DNA from 2 places in the Mycobacterium sp. IDUB_3 genome. Region 2 is predicted to be linked to the other one. Evidence: riboswitches for the same ligand, from Rfam matches in the RefSeq annotation. Region 2 holds a riboswitch; the other holds the start of a gene.
What was found. Region 2 has a riboswitch for magnesium ahead of ACZYVJ_RS15700 (hypothetical protein). Riboswitches for the same ligand answer to the same signal wherever they lie in the genome.

Region 1: another riboswitch for magnesium. It lies ahead of ACZYVJ_RS00020 (Rv1535 family protein); the one in region 2 lies ahead of ACZYVJ_RS15700 (hypothetical protein).

The regions. Positions count from the first base shown of each region.
Region 1 covers NZ_JBVAXZ010000001.1:18,386-25,870, reverse strand. Annotated here, with positions in the region: gene ACZYVJ_RS00030 (hypothetical protein) at 1-131, shown strand, start outside; gene ileS (isoleucine--tRNA ligase) at 150-3,266, opposite strand; gene ACZYVJ_RS00020 (Rv1535 family protein) at 3,638-3,889, opposite strand; M-box (ykoK) riboswitch at 4,167-4,351, opposite strand; gene ACZYVJ_RS00015 (NAD(P)H-dependent flavin oxidoreductase) at 4,534-5,658, opposite strand; gene ACZYVJ_RS00010 (carboxymuconolactone decarboxylase family protein) at 5,845-6,414, opposite strand; partial or broken gene ACZYVJ_RS00005 (non-ribosomal peptide synthase/polyketide synthase) at 6,536-7,485, opposite strand, start outside.
Region 2 covers NZ_JBVAXZ010000001.1:3,393,933-3,401,417, forward strand. Annotated here, with positions in the region: gene ACZYVJ_RS15680 (thiamine pyrophosphate-binding protein) at 1-411, shown strand, start outside; gene ACZYVJ_RS15685 (aldehyde dehydrogenase family protein) at 442-1,869, shown strand; gene ACZYVJ_RS15690 (acyltransferase family protein) at 2,107-4,107, shown strand; gene ACZYVJ_RS15695 (O-methyltransferase) at 4,110-4,769, opposite strand; M-box (ykoK) riboswitch at 4,882-5,054, shown strand; gene ACZYVJ_RS15700 (hypothetical protein) at 5,293-5,508, shown strand; gene ACZYVJ_RS15705 (NRAMP family divalent metal transporter) at 5,623-7,431, shown strand; partial or broken gene ACZYVJ_RS15710 (NADP-dependent oxidoreductase) at 7,426-7,485, opposite strand, start outside.

The DNA of each region.
Region 1 (7,485 bases), 3.4 Mb from region 2:
ACGTCTACTGGGCATCCGACGGCCGAAAGAGCGTCGACGTCGCGGTCGGCCTGATCGCCACCGGGGCGACGGTGGCGGTGGGCATGCCGTTCTGGGCGCATGCCCATCGGGCGCTGCGGTCTCGCTCTTGAACCACGCGCGACGCGCGCTCAGGCCTTGGCGATGCTCACCCGCACGCCGTCGCCGATCTCGGTGCCATCGGCCGGATCGCCGAATTCGAAACTGGTGGCCAGGATTTCGCCCGCGATGAGGTCGCGGTGGGTGCGCGCCCAGTCGACCCGCTCGCCGGGCACTGCCATCACCACCGAAATCCGGTCGGACACATCCAGACCCGTCGACTTGCGCAGCTCCTGCAGCTCACGGATGCGGTCCTTGGCCCAGCCTTCGGCCTCCAGCTCCGGGGTCACCGTGCCGTCCAGCACCACCAGGCCCGCCCCGTCGGGCAGCGCCGCGGTGAATTCCGGGTCGGCCGCGACCAGGCGTGAGCTGTATTCCTCGGGTTGCAGCACCGCGGGGCCGGCGGTCAGGGTGCCGTCCGGATTGACGACGCCCTCCCCCGCCTTGACCGCCTTGATGGCGGCCTGCACGTCCTTGCCCAGCCGCGGCCCGGCCACCCGCGCGTTGACGGTGAGCTCGAAGCGACCGTAGGTGTCGATCGCATCGGTCAGCTCGACGCTCTTGACGTTGAGTTCGTCGGCGATGAGGTCGACGAACGGCTCCAGTCGCTGCGGATTATCAACCGCCACCGTCAGTTTCGGCAGCGGCAGCCGCACCCGCAGCGTCTTGGCCTTACGCAACGAGGACGCGGCCGAGCAGACCTCGCGGACCTGATCCATCGCGGCGACCAGGTCGGGGTCGGCGGGCACGTCGCCGGCCTGCGGCCAGTCGGTGAGATGCACCGACCGCTGCGCAGTCAGGCCCCGCCAGACGATCTCGGTCACCGAGGGAAGCAGCGGCGCGGCCAGCCGCGCCGTCACCTCCAGCACGGTATGCAACGTGTCGATGGCGTCGACGTCTTCTTCCCAGAACCGCGAACGCGACCGTCGCACATACCAGTTCGTCAACGCATCGGTGAACTGGCGCAGCTGCTCGCAGGCCCGCGAGATGTCACAGGTGTCCATCTCGTGGGTCAGGTCGTCGCGCAGCTCAGCGAGCTTGGCCAGGATGTAGCGGTCCAGCACCTGCGTCGAATCGGTGCGCCAGGTACCGACTTTGGGCGCGTAGAGGGCCAGGAAGCTGTAGGCGTTCCAGAACGGCAGCAGCACCTGGCGCACCCCCTCGCGGATGCCCTGTTCGGTGACGATGAGATTGCCCCCGCGCAGGATCGGCGAGGCCATCAGGAACCAGCGCATGGCGTCGGAGCCGTCGCGGTCGAACACCTCGCTGACATCGGGATAGTTGCGCAGCGACTTGCTCATCTTCTGGCCGTCGGATCCCAGCACGATGCCATGTGCCACACAGGTTTTGAAGGCGGGACGGTCGAACAGCGCGGTGGCCAGCACGTGCAGCGTGTAGAACCAGCCGCGGGTCTGCCCGATGTACTCGACGATGAAGTCACCGGGGTAATGCGTGTCGAACCACTCGGAGTTCTCGAACGGGAAATGCACCTGCGCATACGGCATCGATCCCGAGTCGAACCACACGTCGAGCACGTCGGGGATCCGTCGCATCGTGCTGGCCCCTGTCGGGTCGTCGGGATTGGGCCGGGTCAGCTCGTCGATGAAGGGCCGGTGCAGGTTGGTGGGCCGCACCCCGAAGTCGCGTTCGAGTTCGTCGAGACTGCCGTAGGCATCCACCCGCGGGTACGCGGGGTCGTCGGACTTCCACACCGGAATCGGGGTTCCCCAGTAGCGGTTTCGCGAGATCGACCAGTCGCGGGCGCCCTGCAGCCACTTACCGAACTGGCCGTCCTTGACGTGCTCGGGATACCAGGTGATCTGCTGGTTGAGTTCCACCATGCGGTCCCGGAATTCGGTGACCGCGACGAACCACGACGACACCGCCCGGTAGATCAGCGGATTGCGGCAGCGCCAGCAGTGCGGGTAGGGGTGCTCGTAGGTTTCGTGGCGCAGCAGCACCGCGCCGTTGGCCGCGGCGGGACCGCTGCCGTTCTTCAGGTCGCGGATGATGTGCTGGTTGGCGTCAAAGACGTGCTGCCCCTGGTAATCCGGAACCGTGGCATCGAAGCGCCCCTTGGAATCGACGGGCGTGACCGGGGTGATGCCGACCTTGCCGGTGGTCGCCATGTCGTCCTCGCCGTAGGCCGGGGCCATGTGCACGATGCCGGTACCGTCCTCGGTGGTGACGAACTCACCGGGCAGCACCTGAAATGCGTTATCCGTATCCATGAAGTACGGGAACGGCGGCAGGTAGCGGGTGCCCAGCAGGTCGGCGCCGCGGTGGGTGGCCCGGATCTCGGGCTGCTCGCCCAACTCGCGGGCGTAGGCGGCCAGCCGCGGCTCCGCGAGAACAAAACGCTTGCCGTCGGCCGTGACCTCGACGTAGGTCACGTCGGGGTTGACGGCGACCGCCAGGTTGGACGGCAGCGTCCACGGCGTCGTCGTCCACACCAGCAGGTGCGCGCCGTCCAGCGGACCGCCGACCACCCTGAACCCGACCGTGAGGGCGGGGTCCTGGCGGCTCTGGTACACGTCGTCGTCCATCCGCAATTCGTGGTTGGACAGCGGCGTTTCGTCGCGCCAGCAGTACGGCAGCACCCGGTAGCCCTCGTAGGCCAGGCCCTTGTCCCAGAGCTGTTTGAACGCCCAGATCACCGACTCCATGTAGGGCAGGTCCAGCGTCTTGTAGTCGTTGTCGAAGTCGACCCAGCGCGCCTGGCGGGTGACGTAGGCCTGCCACTCGTCGGTGTAGCGCAGCACGGATTCGCGGCAGGCGTCGTTGAACGCGGCGATGCCCATGTCGTCGATCTGCGATTTGTCGTTGATGCCCAGCTGGCGCTCGACCTCGAGTTCGGCCGGCAGGCCGTGGGTGTCCCAGCCGAAGCGGCGCTCCACCTTGTAGCCGCGCATGGTGCGGTAGCGCGGAACGATGTCCTTGACGTAGCCGGTGAGCAGGTGCCCGTAGTGCGGCAGCCCGTTCGCGAACGGCGGGCCGTCGTAGAACACGTATTCCGGTGCGCCGTCGCGGCGGGCGATGCTGGCCCGGAAGGTGTCGTCGCGGGCCCAGTAGTCCAGCACCTCGAGCTCGAGCGCCGGGAAGTCGGGCGCTCCGCCGGCCGGCTTGGGGTAGGCCTGGACGGAGTCCACCGGCTGAGCCTCGAGGCCAGCTTCGGGGCCGGTTGTGTTGGTCACGATGCGCGTTGTCTCCTGTGCCACGGTGCAAAGCGGGGACGACGACGCGCTGGCTGCGCGAGCGCCGCGGTACCACCCCGCTTGCCGCGCTTTCGCGTGGCCACTCGATGACGGCTGTGACGGGCCTACCCGTTCGGTTCTACTGAGCCAGGACGGCTGTTCTTCCGAAGGCTCCCCGGTGATGGCCGGATCGACGCCAGTAAGACGATTCTACGAAGACCCGCAAATCCGGGCGCACTCCGAGGGGTCGCCTGGCCGCAGAACTAGGTCTGCGGCCAGGCGGCCCCTTGGAGCACGAGTTGCGCGACGTCCATCGGAGTTCGGCTTCAGGCCCGGACTTCGAGGACGCCAACCCGCCACAGCGCGGCGTACACGTGACGCAGCGGGACGCTCAGCAGGCGAGCGGCGCCGTCCACCAACGGGTCGCCACCGGCGCCCAAAAGCGGGGTGCCGGCCCGGCGGCGGCCGTTGGCCACGGGAGCCGGGGCGGGTGCCGGGATCGTGTCGGTGTCGCGCACCACGGTCAGCGTGGGGGCGGGAGCTACGGTGAGCACTTCGTCGTAGAAAACTGCGGTCATCATCGCCTCCTAGAGGGGAGATCCAACGGGACTGACTGGACTGATGTGTCCCGTCCCTCGCGATCTCAGAACGCTTGGCCGATAAGCACTTAGCGTTGCGACGACTCAGCCGAGAAGGTCGCGCCGGAGACCGGATCGGGACGAAACACAGTTCGGACTTCGGTCCGGACTATCGCCAGAACTCATGTGTCCCTCACCTCCTCGCGGTCACGACGCATGCGCGGGTCGCATGCAATCTATGCGCAGCAGAGGAGCAGAACCCGACAACCGTCGGAGATCCGCACCCCACTCGTCAGAGCTTCGGCACCACACGACGTGTCCTGGCCTGAAAAACAATCCAAGCCGGAAGCCACCTGGGCTCAACCCTTAAGCCGGGAGGAGCTGTCCTGACCCGGGGCGTCTTTCGACGTTCGGGGTCAGTGGCCTGTATTCGTGTAGACGCCTCACCTATCGAGGTGCTTACCCGACCGATAATGCACGACGGGTATGACGCGGTCAAATCCCTGGATAGCGTGTCGGACATTCTGTATGCATTCATTAGGGGCGCGCACAGCATTCGGCCAGGTTCACGGTGCTGAGCTGGGCGTACGCGCGCCGGCCGTCAGGAATCCGTCAATTCCGCGCGGTTGCCCGGCCGCCCCGAATCACTTCTCGACCAGGCCGTCGAGCCGGCCGATGGTGTCGATGAACTCTTCGACCATGTCCAGCACCACCGAGCGCGTCGGGCGGACCCGGTCGAGCGAACCCACCACCTGCCCGACGAAGTAGGTGGCTAGCTCACGCGCCTTGGCGCCCTGGTGGGCGGCGGCGGAGTTGATGCGCACCTGCGGCTCGGTGATCAGCGCGGTCTGCAACGGCATGCCCAGCGGATCCGGGTTTTCCGGCCGCTCCCACTCGTCGGTCCAGGCCGTGCGCAGCATCCGCGCCGGCTTGCCCGTCATCGAGCGCGATCGCACAGTGTCCGACGAGCTGGCGGCCAAGAATTTCTCCTTGACCACGGGCACGGTCTCGGCCTCTTCGGTGGTCAGCCACACCGAGCCGCACCACACGCCCTCGGCGCCCAGGGCCAGCGCCGCGGCGATCTGACGCCCACGGGCGATTCCGCCGGCGGCCAGCACGGGCACCGGCGCCACGGCATCGACGACCTCGGGCACCAGGACCATGGTCGCCACCTCGCCGGTGTGCCCGCCCGCCTCGGTGCCTTGCGCGACGATCAGGTCGACGCCCGCGGCGGCGTGTCGTTGCGCGTGCCGGGTGGTGCCGGCCAAGGCAGCCACCAGCACGTCCCGGTCGTGGGCGCGGTCGACGAGGTCCGCCGGGGGCGGACCGAGCGCGCTGGCGATCAGCCGGATGTTGTTGGAGAAGGCGACCTCCAGCAGCGGCTCGTAGGTCTTGGGCGAGATGTTCAGGCCGCCCAGCGACGCACGCGGTTCCCCGGTGGCCGCGGCGACGCCGTAGCGGGCCAGGAGGTCGTCGACGAACGCGCGATGTTCGTCGGGCAGCAGGGTGCGGGTCTGTGTGGTGTCGATGCCGCCTTGCTCGGCACCGACGTATTTGGGCGGCAGCAGCAGGTCGACTCCGTAGGGCTTGCCCCCGGTCTGTTCCTCGATCCAGGTCAGCTCGCTCTGCAGGCGTTGGGGGCTGTGCGCGGTGGCGCCCAACACCCCGAAGCCACCCGCATTGGTCACCGCTGCGACCACGTCGCGGCAGTGGCTGAAGGCGCAGATCGGGAATTCGACTCCGAGCATCTCGGCGACCCTGGTTCTCATTGCCCGACGCTAAGAGTTATCGACTGCTAAGTCAATCGGCCACGGCGCGTGGGCAACTCAGGCGCGCACGCCGGAGCTACGACTGATGGGGGCGACCCGCTTCGCCCGGCTGCGCCGCGCTCGCGATCGCCCTAAGACCGATGGGGGCGACCCGCTTCGCCCGGCTGCGCCGCGCTCGCGATCGCCCTAAGACCGGGGCGACCGGCCGTCCGGCGGCCAGCTCGACACGCCCTCTTCCAGCGGCACCTCGAGGCTTTGCAGGATCGACGCCACCATCCGCCAGGCACCGATCACCGTCACCAGTTCAACGAGAACCGTTGTGTCCCCGTTGAATTCGCGCTCGCATGCCAGCCAGCTCGCTGCGCTCACCGCGCCGTCGCGCACCACGTCGTCGGTGGCCGCGAGCACGGCCCGCTCGACCGACCCGAACCCGGCGTGGTTCGGCCAATCCCGCACGCCCAGCAGGTCGTCGGCCGGAACGCCGAGCCGGGATGCGACCCGCCAGTGCTGCGTCCATTCGTAGTCGCAGGAGGTCAGCCAGCCGATCCGCATGATCGCCAGCTCGCGTAGCCGCGAGTCGAGGGTCCCGTGCCAGAGCATGGTGGCGAGCAGGTCGTTGATGCCACGCGCCAGTGGCGGATGGTTGAGCAGCACCTGGAAGATGCTGAGCTCGGCCATGTAGTTGGGGACGGCCGCTTCGTCGGCGGCGGCCTTGGCTTCGTCGAGTGGCAGTCGAGGCAGGCGCGCTGTTGTCATCGGATGAGCACTCCTCCGTGCTGGCGGGACCGTCGCGTTCTACGGTCATGGTAGTCAGCGGAATGCCCAGCGACGACGAAGTGGCGATTTCGCGCCGAAATACGTTACTGCCCAGGGTATTTCACAGCAGACCGAGCAGTTGCAGGTCGGTGATGTATTTGACGATCACCGCCGGACTTATCTGCGGGATGTCGTTATCGGGGCCGATTTTGGCTTCTTGCACCGCGGCGCGGAAACCGTCCGTCGGCGCCAGGCACCCGCGAGTGGGGTCCGCCGGCGGCACGTGCTGGGCGTTGCGCAACTGCAGCAGCTGCAGCACCGACTGGTGGCGTTGCCGTTCCGGTAACGCGTGCAGGGCGGCCTCCATCCGGTGCAACCACTCGGTGAAGTCGTCGATGCGCTGCACCGGGTAACCCGCGTCGATGACCCAGTCGACGTACTCGTCGAGCCCGATGCCGTCGTCGTGCGGGTTCATCACGTGATAGGTCTCGAACCCGTCCAGCACCTGGGCGCCCAGCGTGCAGATCGCCTCGGCGACGAACTCGACCGGCAGGGCGTCGAAGTGCGCGCGCTGCCGGTTGCCCTGCGCGTCGAGCTCGTAGAACGAGCGCGGTGCGACCCCGCTGGCGACCACGCTGTGCACCATCCGGGTGAACATGTCCGACAGGTTCAGCTGGCCGGCGTAAGTGGTGTCGGCCAGGATCATGTCGCAGCGGAACACCGAAACCGGCAGCCCGCACAGGTCGTTGGCCTCCCGGAGCAGCACCTCGCCCGCCCACTTGCTGTTGCCGTAGCCGTTGCCGTAGCTGCCGTCGATGGTGCGGATCGGCCCGGCCGTCCGGACGTCGGCGTCCTCGGTGAACGCCGAGGGGTCGATCTGGTCGCCGACGCTGGCCGTCGAGACGTACGTGTACGGCTTGAGTTTGGTGGTCAGCGCCAACCGGATCAGCTCGGCGGTTCCCACCACGTTGGGGGCGAACAGCTCGCTGTAGGGCAGCACCCCGTTGACCACGGCCGCACAGTCCACGATCAGGTCGACGGTGCCGGCCAGCCGCTGCCAGGTTTGTTCGT
Region 2 (7,485 bases):
GCCGAGGGTGGAAAGCGCCCGGTGATGCTGCTGACCAGCGATTCGGCGTTCCTCTTCCACATCGCCGAGTTGGAAACCGCTGCGCGGCAAAACCTTCCGCTTGTGTGCGTGGTGGGCGTCGACCACCAATGGGGCCTGGAAGTGGGCGTGTACAAGCGCACCTTCTCCCAGCCGTCGCCGCAGCCCGGTGTGCACTGGAGCAAGGACGTCCGGATGGACAAGGTTGCCGAGGGCTTCGGTTGCCACGGCGAGTACGTCGAGAAGGAAGAGGAGATCGGCCCGGCGATCGCTCGTGCCTACGCCAGTGGCAAAGTCGGTGTAGTGCACGTGTGCATCGATCCGAAGGCCAACTCCGAGGAGATGCCCAAGTACGACCGATTCCGGACCTGGTATGCCGAAGGCACTCAGTAAGGCCCCACAGTAAGAAAGAGGATCGATGTCATGCGCGAATACCTGAAATTCTACATCGACGGACAGTGGGTCGACCCGGTGCGCCCCAACTCCTTCGACGTCGAAAACCCGGCAACCGAGCGGGTTTCCGGAAAGATCTCGCTGGGATCGGCGGCCGATGTCGACGTGGCGGTCAACGCCGCCCGGCGAGCCTTCGCCGGCTGGTCGCAGAGCACCCGCGAGCAGCGCCTAGACCTGTTGCAGGCCATCCTCGCCGAATACCAGAAGCGCGCGGACGATCTCGCCGAGGCGGTCACCGAGGAGATCGGCGCGCCGCCCTCGCTGGCCGCGGGGCCGCAGGTGTTTCTCGGGATCGGTCACCTCACCACCGCGATCGATGCGCTGAAGAACTTTTCGTTCGAGGAACACAAGGGGGCGACGCTGATCGCCAAGGAGCCGATCGGCGTCTGCGGTTTGATCACGCCCTGGAACTGGCCGATCAACCAGGTCGCGGTCAAGGTCTACCCGGCGCTGGCGACCGGCTGCACCGTCATTCTGAAACCCTCTGAGGTGGCGCCGTATTCGCCCTACATCTTCGCCGAGATCCTGGATGCCGCAGGCGTGCCGGCCGGGGTGTTCAACCTGATCAACGGCGACGGCGCGGGCGTCGGCGCGGCCCTGGCGAGCCATCCCGACATCGACATGGTGTCGTTCACCGGGTCCACTCGCGCCGGTGTGGAGGTGGCCGCCAACGCCGCCGCGACCGTGAAACGAGTGACCCAGGAACTCGGCGGCAAGAGCCCCAACATCGTCCTCGACGACAGTGGCTTCGCCGCGGGCGTCAGCGCCGGCGTGGCCAACATGATGCCCAATTCCGGCCAGAGCTGTAACGCGCCATCGCGCATGCTGGTCCCCAATTCCCGGATGGACGAGGCCATTGCGATCGCGCGGGAGGTCGCCCAGAAAATCCAGGTGGGAAGCGACGACGCGACGGCCATCGGACCGGTGGCGTCCAGGACGCAGTTCGAGAAGGTGCAGCGCCTGATCCAGCAGGGCGTCGACGAGGGCGCGACCGTCGTCGCGGGAGGCCCGGGCCGGCCGCCCGGGATGGACAAGGGTTACTACGTCAAGCCGACCGTCTTCGCGCACGTCACCAACGACATGACGATCGCCCGCGAGGAGATCTTCGGGCCGGTGCTGTGCATTCTCGGCTACGACGACCTCGACCACGCCGTCGAGATCGCCAACGACACCCAATACGGCCTCGCCGGCTTCGTTTCGGGGGCCGATCTCGACACGGCGCGCGACGTCGCCCGCAAGATCCGCGCGGGATGGGTGACCATCAATCATGCATTCGACATGAACGCACCGTTCGGCGGATACAAACGCAGCGGCAACGGTCGCGAATGGAGCGAATTCGGTTTCCACGAGTACCTGGAAGTCAAGAGCACCCTGGGCTACGCGCCTGACAAGGCCTGACGCGCCGGGCCGAAATCCGAACGCAGCACGGCAAAAACCCCTCGCGTGTCCTCCACCTGATCCTGCGCGCCCGCCTCTAGGCTGGCTTGCTGAACTCAACAGGAGGAGCAGCGACGTATCGGCATCAACTATGGCGCCGGGCGAGATGGTAACTACGGCGCGCTGACAGCAAGCACCGAGCCGGGCGGGTCTCAACCCGCACCGGCTCGTCGTACTCGGCCCCGATGGGTCGCTCCCATGCGCCGCGTCGGCAGGCTGGCGATCTGGGACCAGCCGGAGCGGGCCAGCGGAATTCCGGCACTCGACGGACTGCGCGCGATCGCGGTTGCGCTGGTGCTCATCGGGCACGGCGGCATCCCCGGCGTCAGCGGCGGATTCATCGGCGTCGACGTGTTTTTCGTCCTCAGCGGATTCCTGATCACCTCGCTGCTGCTGGATGAACTGGGACGCACCGGCCGTATCGAGCTGACCGGCTTCTGGATCCGGCGCGCCCGGCGACTGCTGCCCGCGCTGGTGTTGATGGTGCTCACCGTGGCCGCGGCTCGCCAGCTGCTGCCCGACCGGTCGCTGACCGGGCTGCGCGATGACGCCATCGCGGCCTTCGTGTGGATGGCGAACTGGCGGTTCGTCGCCCAGAAGACCGACTACTTCACCCAGGGCGCGCCGCCCTCGCCGCTGCAGCACACCTGGTCGCTCGGGGTGGAGGAGCAGTACTACTTCATCTGGCCGGTACTGCTCATCGCGGTCACCCTGCTGCTGGCCGCCCGCGCCAGGCGCCGCTCGACCCGGGCCACCGTCGGCGGTGTGCGATTCGCCACCTTCCTCATCGCCACTGTGGGCGCACTGGCCTCCGCGGCGCTCGCCATCGTCATGACATCGGATGGCACCCGCGACCGGATCTACTTCGGCACCGACACCCGCGCGCAGGCGTTGTTGGTCGGCGCCGCGTCGGCCGCCCTGCTGGTGCGGGATTGGCCGTCGATGAACCGCGGCTGGTGCATGATCCGCACCCGATGGGGGCGCCGGGTCGCCCGCGTTCTGCCGCTGCTCGGGTTGGCGGGGCTGGCGGCGGCGACGCACTACGCCACCGGCGCCGGCAGCGAATTCCGGCACGGCCTACTGATCGGGGTCGCGATCGCGGCGGTGATCGTGATCGCACCCGTCGCGCTGGAGCAGCGCGGCCTCGTCGCCCGCGCGCTCGCGTTGCGGCCGCTGGTGTGGCTGGGCACCATCTCCTACGGCGTCTACCTGTGGCATTGGCCAATCTTCTTGGCGCTCAACGGCGAACGCACCGGGTGGTCGGGGCTGCCGTTGTTCGCCGCGCGTTGCGGTGCCACGCTCGTGGTGGCCGGGGCATCGTATTGGCTGCTCGAACAACCCATCCGGCGCTGGCGACCGGCGCGGGTGGCACTGCTGCCGCTGGCGGCGGCGGCCGTGGCCAGCGCGGCCGCGGTGACGTTGTTCATGATTCCGGTGGGCACCGGGCCCGGTGTGCGCGAGGCCGGACTACCGCCCGGCGTCTCGGCGGTCGCGGCCGTCTCGCCGTCGCTGCCCGGGGGAAGCCGGCCGGGGCCGCGAGATGGCAACCGGCCGTTCACCGTTTCGGTGTTCGGTGACTCGATCGGGTGGACCTGGATGCACTACCTGCCCCCGACGCCGGGGTTTGCGTTCCTCGACCACACCGTCATCGGCTGCAGCCTGGTGCGTGGCACGCCGTACCGCTACATCGGCCAAACCCTGGAGCAACGATCCGAATGCGACGGCTGGCCGATTCGCTGGTCGAGGCAGGTCGGCCAGGACCAGCCGGACGTCGCGCTGCTGGTCATCGGCCGCTGGGAAACGGTGGACCGGGTCAACGAGGGCCAGTGGACCCACATCGGCGACCCGACCTTCGACGCCTACCTCAACGGTGAGCTGGAACGGGCGCTGACCATCGTGGGTTCCACCGGTGTCCACGTGGTGGTCGCCACCGTGCCCTACAGCCGGGGCGGTGAAAAGCCGGACGGCCGGCTCTATCCGGAGGACCAGCCGGATCGGGTCAACCTGTGGAACACCATGTTGCGCAAGACCGTTAGCCACCACCCGAATGTTGCGATCCTCGACCTGAACAAGAAGTTGTGCCCCGACGGTGTCTACACCGCCAAGGTCGACGGCATCAAGGTGCGCAGCGACGGCGTCCACCTCACCCCCGAAGGGGTCAAGTGGCTGACGCCGTGGCTCGAGGAATCGCTGAGGTAGTTCTAACCGCTTGTGCGGCAGCTGATCTCCATGCTGTCGCTGTCGCGAACCTGGAAGTTGAAGCTCACGTAGCCGTTCTCGAGGTTGCGCACCCGGTCCAGATACGGCGCCATGTCGGCCGAGCTGGCGTTGTCGGCGATGACCAGCACACCGGGTGACAGGCGGGGTTCCAGCAGCTCCAGCACGGGTAGGTACAGGTCCTTCCAGCCGTCGAGCAACACGAACTCGACCGGCCCCGTCAGGTCCGAAAGCGTGGACAGCGCGTCGCCTTCGAGGATGGTGATGACATCGTCGAGGCCGGTCTCGGCGAAGGTCTGCTTGGCCGCGGTGATCTTGGTCTCGCTGAGTTCGGTGGTCACCACCCGGCCGGCGCCGTTGTCGCGCACCGCGGCGGCCAGGTGCACGGCGGAAATGCCGAAAGACATGCCGAATTCGACGATGGTCGCCGGGCGGGTGGCGCGGACCAGTGAATAGAGCAGCCGGCCCGCCTCCGGTGTCACCGGGATGTAGAACTCGCTCATCGCTTCGGCCCGCTCCTGGGCGGTCATCGGGCGATCGAACGTGCCGCGCCGCTCGCGCAACAGCGGCATCTGGTTTTTCGACTCGGCGTACATGCGGTCGAGCGTCGAAGCGACCCGGGCATCCTGCAACGTTGTGGTCATGGGACCGAGCCTAGGCGCGCAGGCTGGGCGGGCGCTGGGAGAGCGGCGCAGGGTGTCAGGGATCCGTTAAGCGTTTGACGAGGCCGCGACCGCGGTGTCACTATGGACCCCGCAAGCACCTCGGTAGGTGAGGCGTCTGCATGGATACAGGCCACTGACCCCGAACGTCGAGAGACGCCCCGGGTCAGGACAGCTCTTCCCGGACCCAAGGGTTGAGCCCAAGTGGCTTCTGGAATGTTCCGGATACGCCGTGCAGTGCCGAAGCTCCGACGAGAGGGGTGCGACCCGCGGCATGTGCCGTGCGTCATTCCTGCCTCTTTCGTTCAGGTGATGTGGTGACACCCGCGTGTGTCTTGGCCGTGAGGAGGTGAGGGCGAGATGAGTCCCGGCGATAGTCCCTATCCGAAATCCGTCTTGTCCCGATCCGGTTCCGGCATTTCTTTCACCGCCTGACCTCTCCTGGTGCTGCGCGGCTGACACGCCGTGCCGACGCCGATCGGGCCTCCGTCAGGAGAAGAAGATCATGGCTTTTGTTATCACGCACCGTTTTTCCGCTGCTTCCCGGATGCGCGGCCGCTCGATGCTGCGTGCAGGCCGGTTGGTGGCCAACAGGTTTCACCTGCCGGCCAGCCTGACCCCGCAGGAGCGGGCCAACATGTACGTGTCGAGGATGCCGATCGCGATGATCACCGCGTCGCTGGGTGGCCACGCCTCGGGTTCGGACAGCAACCACCGTTGAAACACTGCCTCGCCGACGGGTGACCCAGCGCGCCCGTCGCCGAGGGCGCGTTGAGTGCCGCGACCACGACTGCCTCACCGCGAGGTGAGAACTGTTCGAGATAGCGAGGATTCGATGACTTCGATCGACACCGGCGGCGGCCGCCGCGACGCCGCGTTCGGCCGGACCGATGCCGCGCCGGAAGACGCACGTCGCGAGGCACAAAGCCCGACCGTGCTGGATTCCGCGCACGTCGGCGACATCGTCGGCGCGTTCGGGCGCATTCGGCGCGATGGGGACGGCGGCTACGGGGCGTTCAGTGGACGGTGGCGCCGCCTGCGCACACTGGCCGTCATCACCGGTCCCGGGCTGATCGTGATGGTGGGCGACAACGACGCCGGTGGCGTCGCGACCTACGCGCAGGCCGGCCAGGACTACGGCATGGGCCTGTTGTGGACGCTGGCCCTGCTGATTCCGGTGCTGTACGTGAACCAGGAGATGGTGCTGCGGCTCGGTGCGGTGGCCCGGGTTGGGCACGCGCGCTTGATTTTCGAGCGGTTCGGCAAGTTCTGGGGCGCCTTCAGCGTCGGTGATCTGTTGGTCCTGAACGCGTTGACGATCGTGACCGAATTCATCGGCGTCTCACTGGCTCTCGGGTTCCTGGGCTGCCCGAGGATCGTCGCCGTCCCCGCCGCGGCCGTGCTGCTGTTCGCGGTGGTGGCCGGCGGGTCGTTCCGCCGCTGGGAGCGGCTGATGTTCCTGCTGATCGCGGTGAACGTGTTGATCTTTCCGATGGTGTGGCTGGTGCATCCGACCCCGAAAGCGGCCGTCGCGGGTCTGATCCCGCAGTTCCCGGGTGGGCTCAACTCGACGGTGCTGCTGCTGGTGGTCGCCATCGTGGGCACCACGGTCGCGCCGTGGCAGTTGTTTTTCCAGCAGTCCAACGTGGTGGACAAGCGCATCACGGCCCGCTGGATCCCTTACGGGCGAGCGGATTTGGCCATCGGAATCTTCGTGGTCATGGTCGGCGCGACGGCGTTGATGGCGGTGGCGGCGTTCGGATTGACCGGCACCACCGATGCGGGCCACTTCACCGATGCGGGCGCGGTCGCCTCGGGACTGTCGAAGCATTCGGGCGGCACGCTGGGGGTGCTGTTCGCGATCATCCTGCTGGACGCGTCGCTGATCGGCGCCAACGCCGTGGGCCTGGCGACCACCTATGCGGTCGGTGATGCCGTGGGCAAGCGGCACTCGTTGCATTGGAAGATCAGCGAGGCCCCGCTGTTCTACGGTGGCTACGCGATGCTGCTCGGGGTCTCGGCGGCGGTGTCCTTCAGCCCCGACCACATCCTTGGCCTGGTGACGCAGGGGGTCCAGGCGCTCGCCGGTGTCCTGCTGCCCTCGGCCACCGTCTTTCTGGTGCTGCTGTGCAACGACCGGGCGGTGCTGGGTCCGTGGGTGAACACGGTGCGCCAGAACATCATTGCGTGGACAATCGTGTGGTGCCTGGTGCTGCTGTCGCTGGCGTTGACGGCCGCCACATTCTTCCCGGACCTGTCCACCGCCACGCTCGAGGAGGGCCTGGCGGGTGGAGCGGTGCTGGGCGTCGTCGGCGGCGCGGTGATGATCCTCGCCGGCCGGCGACACCGCAACCTGACCGACGCCGAAGCCATCGTGCGCACACTCGGCGGCGGCCTGGACCCGGAGGAGGTCGACGAACTCGACGAGGCCTCGTCGCTGACGCCTGCCGAGCGGCGGGCCTTACGTCGCCAGGACCGGGCCGGCTGGCAGACTCCCAACCTTGCGTTGCTCGATCGGCCGGCAATGTCACCGATGCGCCGGGCCGGGCTGTTCACCCTGCGGGGCTACCTGGTGGTGGCGGTCGCCTTCGTCATCATCAAAATCGTGCAGGCCGGTGTGGTCGGGCCGGCCGCCTCGCTGTGAGTTAGTCGGCAGCAGAACGATTTTACCGTGGGTGTGCCGCTGCTCCAGCTCGGC